One region of the Alteromonas sp. AWQ4_252 genome, then DNA from elsewhere that is predicted to be linked to it. Evidence: predicted binding sites of a transcription regulator. Region 1 holds the regulator's gene; each other region holds the start of a gene.

Region 1 (3,475 bases):
ACAATAACAGTGTACTGGGTCATGTGCGCTGGGCAAAATGCTTTTTTGCAGACGGTGATTAACCAGCGCGCACTCCGAGCATATGGCAAATTGCATAGCTGAGTTCACAGCGGTTCAGCGTGTAGAAGTGAAAGTGCTTTACGCCTTCTTTTGCGAGAACCTTCACCTGCTCCATGGCGATGTTGGCACCAATCAGATTTCGAGTGGCCTGATCATCGGCATCCAGGCCATCATACATTTTATGCAACCAGCCGGGGACGTGTACGTTCGTAAAGCCCGCAAATTTAATCAGGGTCTGGTAGTTTGTAACTGGCAGAATTCCCGGCACGATATCAAGATCAATACCAGCGGCGGCGGCTCTGTCGCGAAAGCGCAGATACACACTGGTATCGAAGAAAAACTGTGTAATAGCTTCCGAAGCGCCCGCTTCAGCTTTACGCTTTAGGTTGAGTAAATCAAACTGTGCATTTGGGGCTTCGGGGTGCTTCTCAGGGTATGCGGCTACTGAGATATCAAAATCTGCGACGTCCTTGAGCAAACTCACGAGATCTGATGCGTACATTTCGGTTTTATCGACCCCTTCGGGGAGATCGCCTCGCAACGCAACAATGCGGCGAATACCAGAATCCCAATATTCTTGTGCAATGTGTTTTAGTTCATCGCGGCTGGCATCTACGCAGGTCAGGTGAGGTGCAGCTTGTACACCCGTTTGCTGTTGAATGCGCTTAACCACATCGTGAGTGCGATCGCGCTCGCCGCTATTTGCGCCATAGGTTACTGACATGTAAGAAGGCTTTAACGGCGCCAGACGCTCGACAGATTTCCACAGCGTTTGTTCCATCTTTTCCGAGTTTGGTGGAAAAAATTCAAAAGATACATCGATGTCTCGTAGTTCAGACAGTGATTGATTTAATGCATCTATACCCTGTGCATAGGAAACCATTAGCTTATTCTCATATTTGGACGTTTAGACGTCTAAACTAAATAATATATGTCTGGACGTCAAGAGGTTTACACGGCTTAATTGACCTTTTCGCTACATTGTTTAGAATTTCCGCTCATAATATAAAATAACAGACAGATTGAGAGTCAAAAATGGCAGAATGGAACGGTAAATATATTCACCCCTATGCAGAACACGGGAAGAAGAGTGAGCAGGTTAAAAAAGTTACCGTCTCTATTCCAATCAATGTATTAAAAGTGCTTACCGATGAACGAACGCGCAGACAGATTAACAACCTGCGTCACGCTACGAATTCAGAGCTCTTGTGCGAAGCGTTTTTGCACGCGTTTACCGGGCAACCCCTTCCAAACGATGACGACCTGCGCAAAGACAACCCTAACCGGGTGCCAGCTCAAGCGCGTAAAATGATGGAAGAGATGGGCCTCGACCCAAGTGTAGACAACGAAGAAGAGTAAAGACAAACAAGCCAGCAATTTTTTTGCTGGCTTAATGCAAAACCGTTTACTAGTAAGAAGGTGGTAAAGTTTCGATACCTGCCACGCCGGAGTCGATAGCAGCCTGAGCCACGGCCCTGGCAATGCGTTGTTTTAATCTTGGATCCATAGGTTTGGGAATGATGTAATCTTTTCCAAATGTCAGGCTTTGGGATTTACTGGCTTTAAGCACTTCTTCAGGTACAGGCTCCTTAGAAACAGAGCGCAATGCTTCAACCGCTGCCACTTTCATTTCATCGTTAATTGCTGAGGCGCGTACGTCCAGAGCACCCCGGAAAATAAAAGGAAAGCACAGTACATTATTCACCTGGTTCGGATAGTCAGAACGGCCCGTGGCCATAATGAGATCGGTTCGAACTTCGTGTGCCAGCTCGGGTTTTATTTCCGGGTCAGGATTAGAACAAGCGAACACAACAGGGTTAGGTGCCATTAATGCCAATGCTTCAGGAGGCAGCACATCAGGACCGGAAACCCCTACAAATATATCTGCGCCATCCATAACATCTTCCAGTGTTCGCTTGTCGGTGTTGTTGGCAAACAGTTTTTTGTGCTCAGTTAAATCTTCACGTCGCGTGTGTATAACCCCTTTGCGGTCGAGCATGTAGATTTTCTCACGCTGCGCGCCGCACTTTATCAGTAGCTCCATACAGGCTACTGCGGCAGCTCCGGCTCCCATACAGACAATTTTGGCTTCATCGATTTGCTTGCCCTGAATTTCCAGAGCGTTGAGCATACCTGCTGCGGTTACAATAGCAGTACCGTGCTGATCGTCGTGAAATACGGGAATTCTGCAGCGCTTAATTAACTCTTGTTCAATTTCAAAACACTCAGGAGCCTTAATGTCTTCCAGGTTTATACCGCCAAAAGTGTCGGCAATATTGGCGACGGTATTAATAAACTCTTCGGTGGTTCGGTGTTTTACTTCGATGTCGATGGCATCAAGCCCTGCGAACCGTTTAAATAATAGCGCTTTACCTTCCATGACTGGCTTTGAAGCCAGGGGCCCGAGATTACCTAACCCCAGAATGGCTGTTCCATTACTGATCACCGCGACCATATTGCCTTTGGCCGTGTATCGATACGCCGCATCCGGGTCTTCTGCAATTTCTCGGACCGGTTCTGCGACGCCAGGGCTGTAAGCGAGCGCTAAGTCATCCACACTATCTGCCGGTGTAGACAGTTCTACTTTAATTTTACCTGGGGTAGGGTACTCGTGATAATCCAGGGCGCGTTGTCGAAAGTCTGACATTCTTGGTGTGTCCTTATCGGGGGGATTAAACAATGACAATTTTCACTGCACCATTGTGTCGTTATAATTGTTAAGTACAGTCGCTAACCAATGTAACACAACAATTTTCACAGTACACAATGGAGCAAGAAGTAACTAAGCTCTATTGACAATACGCCAATGCTCGGTACTCATAATTTAAATGTAAAGATAAAGCAAGTAGGAAACAAATGGAAAAATGCGATGATTAACATCCACTACATAAATGGACATCGTTAAAATAATTAATTCTCGGAATAAAAGCGACGCATATGGCGTTTAATCAGCGGTATACCTTGCCAAGAACATAGCAACGGTATGTTTCACCACGCGAGCAACTTGCTTATCATCAGGAATGTCAAACTGATACAGATGGGGATAGAAAATAAAGGATTTCAATTGATAGATAAATTGTTTAGATGCGAAGGGAATATCCTCTATGTAAAGGCTTCCTGCATTGACAGCGTCTTGCAAAAAATCATCGAGAAAAGTTGCACATCCAATTTTATTTGCAGTAAGTTGCTTTGCCAGTGCTGGCTGTTGGAGCATGTGCATGAATGCCACTCTGGCTACTTTCAACAAGGGCGCAGACGATAAAAATTCGGCTTCTTGTTGAGCAATCGTCAGTAACTGAGATTCTACAGGCAATGTCTTATCGTAGGTAATAACATTACCCGTACGCAATTGATTTTGTAGTCTTAGCAATATGGCGTGAAACAAAGTGTCCTTTGTTTCAAAGTGATTGTACAA
Region 2 (3,475 bases), 1.7 Mb from region 1:
TCTGAACTCGTACTTCACGGCCATGTTTACAGAGCGACTATCGCCAATCTGCCAACCTAAGCTCGCTGCGTTACCGGCATTTTGAGGAAGTGTCTGCCATTCAACTAGTCCATTTTGATAATTACTACTGGTTTGTATTTCTGCAAAAATCCGTTGAGTTGAATGCTGTATTATTCTTCGGCTTGCGGAAAGTTTAACCGAATCAATAACGTGATAACTATTAATGCTGTCTAACCATTGAGTATGGTATGGCACTGAACGGTCATAACGCACACCAAATTGCCAGGCTGGTAAATCTTTACTTTGATATGAAATTTCAGACTGATAGGTGGATGCAACAAAGGTGGTTTTTTCGAGCTTTTCGCTTGTGTACACTAAATCGTTGGCGTGAATATCGCCAATTGAGATAACAATAAGGAAAGCTAGCCAGACGCTTTTCATAGCGTGTCCCTTTGGTTTTAATGCATTCGATGTCAGGAAAATAACGTAATGACGGTGTCTTTTGATGTTATTTGTCGTAATAAACGACTTTTCAGACCTCTGCCAATTAACTATGACGGATTTTTTCTATGTGTAAAGTGAATTTGCATATTTTTACGCCAAGAGAGCTGTGACGATAAAGTATTGTGGACATCAGCCGGCGTGGCGATAAGAAACACGCCATACCAGCCTAATGTCGTCTGTAGCGCTACACAGATGCTTTTAAAGCCGCTGCTTTATCTGTCGCTTCCCATGGAAACTCTTCTCGTCCGAAGTGCCCGTATGCTGCTGTAGGGCGGTAAATTGGACGCTCGAGATCAAGCATTTTGATAAGGCCGTAAGGACGTAGATCGAAATGCTCTCTTACTAATGCCACGAGCGTTTTTTCATCCACAATACCTGTACCAAATGTTTCTATACTAATCGACGTAGGCTCAGCGACGCCTATGGCATAGGAAACCTGGATCTCACAGCGTTTCGCAAGGCCGGCTGCCACAATATTTTTAGCCACATAACGCCCTGCATAGGCCGCGGAACGGTCTACTTTGGAAGGATCTTTTCCAGAGAAGGCACCACCACCGTGACGTGCCATTCCACCGTAAGTGTCCACGATTATTTTGCGCCCAGTCAAACCACAGTCTCCCATTGGTCCGCCAATAACGAAGCGACCGGTCGGGTTAATATGGAACTGTGTGTTTTTGGTGAGCCATTCTGCTGGAAGGACAGGCTTGATGACTTCTTCCATCACGGCTTCACGCAGATGCTCAGTTGTCACACTTTCATTGTGTTGAGTCGATAAAACCACAGCGTCAATACCGACGGGTTTGTCGTTTTCATAGACAAAGGTAACCTGGCTTTTGGCATCAGGGCGAAGAAAATCCAACTTCCCGGATTTACGCACTTCTGCCTGTTTTTGTACCAAACGGTGAGAATAGGTAATGGGGGCAGGCATCAAGACGTCAGTTTCGTCACTGGCGTAACCAAACATCAGACCCTGATCGCCGGCGCCTTGCTCCTCTGGGCGAGCGCGGTCGACACCTTGGTTTATATCAGGTGATTGCTTGCCGATGGCGTTGAGTACTGCACAAGAGTCAGCATCAAAGCCCACATCTGAGTGATTGTAGCCAATTTCTTTGACGGTCTGGCGGGTCAGCTCTTCAATATCGACCCATGCCGTGGTGGTGATTTCACCGCCAACCAGTACCATGCCGGTTTTTACGTATGTCTCACAAGCTACCCTTGCTTTAGGGTCTTGCTCAAGTATGGCATCGAGCACTGCATCAGAAATCTGATCGGCAATTTTGTCTGGATGCCCTTCCGAAACAGACTCGGATGTGAATAAGTGTGCGGCCATAAATCCTCCGTTTTCTTTAGGATTACCAAATTAAAAAAGTATCTTAACCCGTCTACGTAAAAAAAGCATCTTTACTTCTGGACGTCTAAAAGTCTATTTGTTAGCTTTTGTTGACAGTATAGTTCGATGTTACGAAAAGCGTAACGAATTCGTTTACCCCTTTTATGAATTCTGTTGAAGGGAATAAAACACGTTGAACTTACCTATACGCTTAGGTAAGAATAGTCGGCAGTTTGAAAAAACCCAGTTTAAAAGCAGGCAGCAGGAAATTCGATCAAATTGTGGCGCATTCTCCGGGTTGTCATCGAGAAATTTAAATAAATTATTAAAGGAGTTAGCATGCCTACCCGTCATGAACTCGCCAACGCTATCCGTGCCCTGAGTATGGATGCCGTTCAACAAGCTAAATCCGGACACCCGGGAGCACCCATGGGGATGGCCGATATCGCACAAGTGTTGTGGTGCGATCATCTGTCTCACAACCCGGCGAATCCAAACTGGGCAAACCGCGACCGCTTTGTTTTGTCAAATGGTCACGGCTCTATGTTGTTGTATTCATTGCTTCACCTGAGCGGGTACGACCTGCCATTAGACGAACTAAAACAATTTCGTCAATTGCATTCAAAAACTCCTGGTCACCCGGAATACGGCTATGCCCCGGGCGTAGAAACGACCACAGGGCCTCTCGGACAGGGAATAAGTAACGCTGTGGGTATGGCGCTGGCTGAAAAAGTATTGGCTGCACAATTTAACAAAGACGGACATGAGATTGTCGATCATTATACCTACGCCTTTTTGGGCGATGGGTGTTTGATGGAAGGTATCTCTCATGAAGCCTGTTCTTTAGCCGGAACGTTAGGTCTTGGAAAGCTTGTTGCGTTTTATGATGACAACGGTATTTCAATTGATGGTGAAGTAGAGGGCTGGTTTACGGATGACACGGTAAAACGCTTTGAATCCTATGGGTGGCATGTTATCGCCGGTGTTGACGGACACGATCCTGCACAAATCAGCAGCGCAGTAGAAGCGGCCAAAGCTAATGATAGTCAGCCAACACTGATTTGTTGTAAAACCATCATCGGATTTGGCTCACCAAACAAGCAGGGCACAGAATCCTGTCACGGCGCTCCTTTGGGTGATGACGAAATTGCAGCGACCCGTGAAGCACTTGGCTGGACTTACGGACCATTTGAAGTGCCACAAGATATTTATGCCGAATGGGACGCCAAGGCAAAAGGCGAGGGTGCAGAAAGCGCCTGGAATGATGCTTTCGCAGCCTATGAAAAAGCTTACCCTGAATTGGCCGCAGAGTTCAGTCGTCGAATCAATAACGAAGTACCCGCTGATTTTGTAGAAAAAGCCGATGCCTACATCGCAGGGTTGCAGGCAAACCCTGAGGCTCCAGCAACACGAAAAGCGTCGCAAAATGCGTTGAATGCATATGGCCCATTACTACCAGAACTACTGGGCGGTTCTGCCGATTTGGCCGGTTCGAATCTGACAATCTGGTCTGGATCTAAAGGAGTTGACGCCAAGGACGCTTCGGGCAACTATATTTATTACGGCGTCCGTGAATTTGGTATGTCAGCAATGATGAACGGCATCGTGCTTCACGGCGGCTTTAAAGCTTACGGCGCAACT
Region 3 (3,475 bases), 3.9 Mb from region 1:
CCTACGATATCATTTTTATGGATATCAACCTGCCCGGTATTTCAGGAATTGAAACCACCCGTCGAATTCGAGAAACACAACCTGATATTCCTATTGTTGCCGTCACTGCAGATGTTATTATTGATAAACAGGTACTGCGGGAATCGGGTATGGATGCTGTAGTCACCAAACCAGTAGACATTAATGAGCTAAACCGCTTACTCAACTTATATATGATTACTGACAGTGTCTTTAGCTGAATTAACCACTCAACGTAGCCAACTTAGAAAAACATTGCGGCAACGTCGTAACAGCCTTTCCGACGCTGAGCAATTCAGCGCACGACAAAGTATTGTTTCTCGCCTGCAGAGCTTAGCGCAGTGGTCTGAAAGCCAAACCGTCGCCGGATACCTAACTAATGACGGCGAGGTTGATTTATCGTCGGTGATGCACCTTGCCCGCGAGCAGGGAAAACAAACGTCCCTGCCTGTCATTCACCCATTCAACCCTCGTACGCTACTATTTCTTCACTACACAGCCAATACACCTATGCAGGTAAACCGCTTTGGTATCCGCGAGCCCGTGCCCTGTTGCCCCGACGTGATACCGGTAACCGGGCACGATATTATACTCATGCCATTAGTGGGGTTTGATGCAAGGGGCAATCGCCTGGGAATGGGCGGCGGTTTTTATGACAGAACTCTGGCCATAGCGTTACAACAATCAAAACGACCGCTATTGATAGGAACAGCCCACGATTGTCAACAAGTAGAAGATATTCCTGTGGCCGGTTGGGACATTCCTCTCGACATGATTGTCACCCCCACGCAAACCCTGCTTCATGGTTAAAATTTATCACGAATAGTTGCCCCTACCGCCAACAAATCAGTTAAAATTCCCAAAAGCCTGGAGAATGAATCATGGATCAAAACGAAAAGAAAAAAGCGGTAGCTCTGGCCGCGATAAAATATGTGGAAGCAGACAGTATAGTTGGTGTGGGAACCGGCTCTACAGTGAACTTTTTTATCGATGCGCTGGCCGATATCAAACACACTATTCAGGGTGCTGTATCCAGCTCCGACGCCTCTACTGAAAAGCTTAAAGCCCATGGTATTGAGGTGTTTTCATTAAACGAAGTAGACAATCTTTCTGTGTACGTTGACGGCGCAGACGAAATTACCGAACACAAGCATATGATTAAAGGCGGCGGTGCGGCTCTCACCCGCGAAAAAATCGTCGCAGCCGTGGCCAAAAAGTTTGTTTGTATTGTTGATGACAGTAAACAGGTCCCCATGCTCGGGCGTTTCCCTTTACCCGTGGAAGTGATTCCCATGGCACGCTCTTACGTGGCCAGAGAATTGGTAAAACTAGGCGGCGACCCCGTCTATCGTGAAGGCGTGCTCACCGACAATGGCAACGTGATCCTTGATGTTCACAACCTGAACATTCTCAATCCAAGAGAACTTGAAAACGCCATAAATGGGCTTGCCGGCGTGGTCACTAACGGCATTTTTGCCAACAGAGGCGCTGATGTTGTCCTCGTCGCTACTAACGACGGAGTAGTCACTCTGAACTAAGCTAAGCAAGGGCGCGCAGGCTGAACTGATTTACGTGCCCACCATATTGAGACTGGACGTAAATAGCGCTTTTCTGGGCATGTAAGATCTGTTACTTTACCCATATAGACGTCCAGATGTCTTCCCCTAACCCCTAACTTGAGATGCGAGGCAATGAGTAAAGTATCACTACCTAAGGATAAAATCCGGATCCTACTGCTGGAAGGCGTGCACCAAAGTGCGGTAGAAACGCTGAAGAATAATGGCTACACCAATGTTGAGTATTTAAAAACTTCTTTATCGGAAGAAGATCTCATTGAAAAAGTGAAAGATGTTCACTTTATCGGCCTTCGCTCTCGCACTCAAATTACCGAAGCAGTCGTAGATGCAGCGCAAAAGCTGGTTGCTATTGGCTGTTTCTGTATTGGCACGAATCAAGTCGATTTAAAGGCCACACAACTTCGCGGTATTCCCGTATTCAACGCCCCGTTCTCAAACACCCGTTCGGTTGCAGAGTTGGTACTTGGGCAACTTATCTTGTTGCTACGTGGCGTACCTTCGAAAAATGCCAAAGCTCACCGTGGCGAATGGGAAAAAAGTGCCATTGGTTCTTATGAAGCCAGAGGTAAAACCCTGGGTATCATCGGTTATGGTCACATTGGTACTCAACTAAGTATTTTGGCTGAACACCTGGGTATGCGTGTGCAGTTTTTCGATATCGAAGACAAATTAGTGTTGGGTAACTCTGTGCAGGTAAAATCTCTTGATGCCCTACTTTCCACCTCTGATGTGGTGTCGTTACACGTTCCTGAAACAGTATCGACCAAAGACATGATAGGCAAAGCAGAACTGGCCAAGATGAAGAAAGGCTCCATTCTTATCAATGCGTCACGGGGAACGGTAGTCGATATCGACGCCCTGGTAGATGCGATGGAAAGTGAGCACCTTGCTGGCGCTGCCATTGATGTCTTCCCAGTGGAACCTAAATCAAATACTGAAGAATTCCAGTCGCCTTTACGCAAGTTTGATAATGTTATCCTTACTCCACATGTTGGTGGAAGTACACAGGAAGCGCAGGAAAATATCGGTATTGAAGTTGCTGGCAAACTCGCCAAGTACTCAGATAACGGCTCAACCTTATCTGCTGTTAACTTCCCCGAGGTATCATTGCCCGACCACCCCGGCCGCTCGCGTCTGCTTCACATCCACGAAAACCGCCCTGGCGTATTAAACCAAATCAACCAAACGTTCGCTGAAAAAGGCATCAACATTGAAGCCCAGTACCTGCAAACCACCGCTGATATTGGTTATGTAGTAGTAGATTTGGAAGCCAATAAAGCAGATGAAGGTTTGGCGCAATTGCAAAATATTAAAGGCACCATTAAAACCCGCCTGCTTCACTAATAGGCATTAAACTCGAATAGGCATATAAAACGAAGCCCGTCTCAGACGGGCTCTTTTTGTTGTAACGCTAAACTTCGCTATTCAGCCTGTTTTTTATTGGTGCTACCAGCGCTGCAGAGTCCAATTCAATGCGACAACAGCAATAACAGAAGAAGCTATCGGCATAATTGCCCTGGCGTAAATCCGCCAATGTCGCATTAATAGCAGTGCAGGTAATAGCGCAGCCACAATAACCAACTGCCCAAGTTCAACGCCCAGGTTAAACGCAAGTACACTTATTACCAGGTTATCTGTTTGCGCCTGTAAATCGGCAAATACGCTGGCAAACCCCATACCGTGAAGTAACCCGAAGGCAAAGGTGATCACACCCAACCGCATAACCATGGGTACGATATTGTTAAAAGCCGTAAATACAACTGAAATAGCAATACCCAGCTCAACTAAGCGGCTATTTAAGGTAAATAAATCTAACGCTGTTGCGGTGAGAGTAATGGAATGCGCCACGGTGAAGGTACTTACAATAACAAGGGTACTTT
Region 4 (3,475 bases), 4.0 Mb from region 1:
CAGTTTGATGCTGGCGCACTTGAATACACAACGACTATCGTGAATGCCGATGCCTCAAGATTGGTGGATACTCAGTTTTTCTACAGTGAAATGAACTTTGCAATGGGCGCTGAATATCGTCATGAGAGTTATGACATTACCGCCGGCGAAGAAGGGTCATACATTCGCGGCAATTTTGGTCCGGGTGGCGAAGTTACAGACCCGGTAAATGGGCCATTTGGTGCAGCGGGCTCCCAGGTTTTTCCTGGATTCACACCGGAGTCAGCAGGAGATAACAGTCGTCATAACTACAGCTTTTACGTGGATGTAGAAGCGGATGTCATTGAAAACTGGAACGTAGCGGTAGCGGGTCGTTACGAAGATTACTCTGATTTTGGCAGCACCTTTAACTGGAAAATGTCCCACCGGGTAACGGTAACCGACACCTTCGCACTGAGAGCATCGGTATCTACCGGTTTCCGTGCTCCCTCGCTGCAGCAGCAATACTTTACGTCTATTGCAACTGTATTTGTAGATGGCGTACCCACTGAAACTGGCACGTTTGCGCCTTCAAGTGATGTGGCTCAGGCACTGGGTAGTCCAGGGCTGGATGCGGAAGAGTCTGAGAACTACAGTGCTGGCTTCACCTTTTCACCCAATGCTGATTTTAATCTCACCGTGGATTTCTATCGCATCGACATCGATGATCGAATTGTGTTGTCAAACAACCTTTCCGGCGATGCCATTGAAGCCTTGCTGGCAGGCACGGGGGCTAACCGGGCGCGCTTTTTCTTAAACGCCATTAATTCCCGTACAGAAGGGGTAGACATTGTGTCCACGTATACATTGAATACCAATGAATGGGGAGCGTTTAATTTCAATGCTGGTATCAACTTCAACGACAATGAAGTGACAGATATTCTCGATGCTCCGGAAGTTTTGCAAGGTGCAGGGTTTGACCAAAGTAATTTGTTCAATGATGTAGAATTACGCAGGTTTGAAACCAGTTCACCAGACAGCAAGTTGAACCTTGGTGTTACCTGGAATTATGACCGCTTTACTACTACGCTGCGCACAACCCGTTACGGTGAAGTGGAAGATCCTTCATCCGTTGAAGCTCGAAATGAAATCATCCCTTCAGAGTGGGTGACTGATTTGGATGTTCGTATCGCCCTTACCGAAGGATTGAGTGTATCAGTAGGTGCAAACAACTTGTTTGATGTGTACCCGGAAGCAACCCGTTATAACGTGGATGAAGTGACAACGTTCTCGAACATCTTCCCGTACTCTGGTTTTTCTGCCTTTGGTTTCACCGGACGTTACGTATACGGTAAAGTGAGTTACGCTTTCTGATCGATTATACAACTGAGCGTAGAAACGGAGCCTTGTGCTCCGTTTTTTATGTGGATGAAAATACCCGTATCATTGTGGTAAATTGCTAACGTTTTGTTTACCCCTCTGAATAGAAACTGTGCGGGGAGAACGCGTATAGCCAGAGTAAATTTCAGATCAAAAAATGTGAAGATGTGCTAATATGCACCCTGAAAAAAAGTAAAAATAAAAATAATTAATAAATCAATAGGTTAAGCTTGCCATGATGTAATAGATACATTGGCAAAGCAGTGCCACGACAGTGAAAAAAACATCGTTGCCACAGGTATGGCTATTCTATGTAACTAGCCTGCCGGGTCGCGGAAGCCATTTTGTATAGATAATTGAAGCAAGTATTTAAGACTTGTTCAGAAAATAACGGGTTTGCTGGTTGACATATAGACGTCTATACGGCAAATTACGTTCATGAGCAAAATGATTCGCACTACCAGCACGATGATTATTACCACCTCTTTGAGGGCGGTCGCTGGCTAGTGCGCAATATGCAATCAGACATCGAAAGCCCGCCCTGACAAAGAGCGGGTTTTTTTTTACGCAAATTTCTGCAGATGTAGCAAAAATAAAACCGAAAGGAGCATTACATGAAAGTCTTAAAGTTTGGTGGATCTTCTCTGGCCGACGCCCCCCGTTATCTGCGCGTGACCGAGATTAGCATGACCACCCACCAAACCGATGGCGCGGCCGTAGTGCTCTCCGCGCCAAAGGGAGTGACCAATGCATTGTCGCTTCTGTGTGAGCAAGCGGCAGCGGGAGAAGATTTCCAACCCTTATTTAACAAGCTTGATGAATTGGTCAATGGCATCGCTAAAGAGCTAAACGCCACCTTAGATAATTTTGCCTTCGATAGTGTTTCTTCGTTTATCTCTACCCGATTGTCTGCACTGAAACAGCAACTGGAAGGCATAAAATTGTTAGGTACTGCCCCGGATTCAGTAGCTGCAAGTATCCTGAGTATTGGTGAATACATTAGCGTGACTTTATTCAGCGCTATTCTGGACACCAAGGGCATCACCAATCAGGTTATCGACCCTGTGGATTATGTATTAGCCCACGGCGATTATCTCGACTCCATTGCCGACGTGGCCATGAGCAAAGCACGCTTTAGTGATGTGACAAATGACGGTTCTGTATTTCTTATCATGCCGGGCTTTGTTGCCGTTAATGAAGAAGGTGAAAAAGTTACCTTAGGGCGTAATGGCTCTGATTATTCTGCCGCAATTCTTGCTGCCTGTATTGAAGCTGAGTGTTGTGAGATTTGGACGGATGTTGATGGTGTCTACAACGCCGATCCCAACCAGGTTGAAGGTGCAGTACTGTTAGACAAGCTCACTTATCAGGAAGCCATGGAGTTGTCTTATTTCGGTGCTAAAGTGTTGCATCCAAAAACTATCGGCCCCATCGCACAGCATCACATTCCCTGTTTAATTCGCAATACGCTGAATCCTGCCGCGCCGGGTACACTGATAAGCAACGAGGCAAGTGAAAAATGGACATCGGTTAAGGGGATCTCTCAACTCGACAATATCACCATGTTCAACGTGGCAGGGCCGGGTTTGAAAGGCATGGTTGGAATGGCAAGCCGGGTATTTGAGGTGATGAGTAATGCCAACATTTCTATCAGCCTAATCACTCAATCAAGCTCAGAGTACAGCATCAGCTTTTGTATTCAGGAAAAAGATTCGGCTCGCGCTCAGGCACTGTTAGAGGACGCCTTCGCCTTGGAATTGCAAAATCAGTTGCTGGACCAAATAGAAGTGCGTTCCGATTTAGCTATTGTCACCCTTGTTGGAGACGGTATGCGTCACACCAAAGGGCTTGCAGCGCGTTTCTTTGCTTCTTTGGCACAGGCGCGAGTAAATAATGTGGCGATTGCACAGGGGTCATCAGAGCGTTCGATCTCTACAGTTATTGAAGCGAAAAAAGCGAAGAAGGCCGTAAAGGTAATTCACCAGAACTTCTTCTCAGATCGCCATACCATTGACGTATTTTTAGTGGGGTGTGGTAATGTGGGCACCGAATTGCTCAGCCAAATCGCCCGACAGCAGCCTACCTTGCTCAAGCGCAACATTCAGTTGCGGGTGTATGGAATAGCTAACAGTCGTAA

The links. The regulator MetJ, encoded in region 1, represses methionine synthesis genes. The targets are predictions, from matches to a motif close to TAGACGTCTAGACGTCTA.
Region 2: a site for MetJ is predicted at 1,913-1,930, ahead of metK (methionine adenosyltransferase). Genes of this name have one in related genera too.
Region 3: a site for MetJ is predicted at 1,662-1,679, ahead of serA (phosphoglycerate dehydrogenase). Genes of this name have one in related genera too.
Region 4: a site for MetJ is predicted at 1,750-1,767, ahead of thrA (bifunctional aspartate kinase/homoserine dehydrogenase I). Genes of this name have one in related genera too.

The regions. Positions count from the first base shown of each region.
Region 1 is NZ_JBSWSV010000001.1:127,743-131,217, reverse strand. Features, by position in the region: gene metF (methylenetetrahydrofolate reductase) at 59-943, opposite strand; gene metJ (met regulon transcriptional regulator MetJ) at 1,096-1,419, shown strand; gene ACXACM_RS00580 (malic enzyme-like NAD(P)-binding protein) at 1,469-2,707, opposite strand; gene ACXACM_RS00575 (TetR/AcrR family transcriptional regulator) at 3,005-3,475, opposite strand, start outside.
Region 2 is NZ_JBSWSV010000001.1:1,861,043-1,864,517, forward strand. Features, by position in the region: gene ACXACM_RS08360 (hypothetical protein) at 1-441, opposite strand, end outside; gene metK (methionine adenosyltransferase) at 689-1,834, opposite strand; gene tkt (transketolase) at 2,174-3,475, shown strand, end outside.
Region 3 is NZ_JBSWSV010000001.1:4,024,430-4,027,904, forward strand. Features, by position in the region: gene ACXACM_RS17690 (response regulator) at 1-239, shown strand, start outside; gene ACXACM_RS17695 (5-formyltetrahydrofolate cyclo-ligase) at 226-828, shown strand; gene rpiA (ribose-5-phosphate isomerase RpiA) at 900-1,556, shown strand; gene serA (phosphoglycerate dehydrogenase) at 1,710-2,939, shown strand; gene ACXACM_RS17710 (HupE/UreJ family protein) at 3,042-3,475, opposite strand, start outside.
Region 4 is NZ_JBSWSV010000001.1:4,131,212-4,134,686, reverse strand. Features, by position in the region: gene ACXACM_RS18155 (TonB-dependent receptor plug domain-containing protein) at 1-1,332, shown strand, start outside; gene thrA (bifunctional aspartate kinase/homoserine dehydrogenase I) at 1,953-3,475, shown strand, end outside.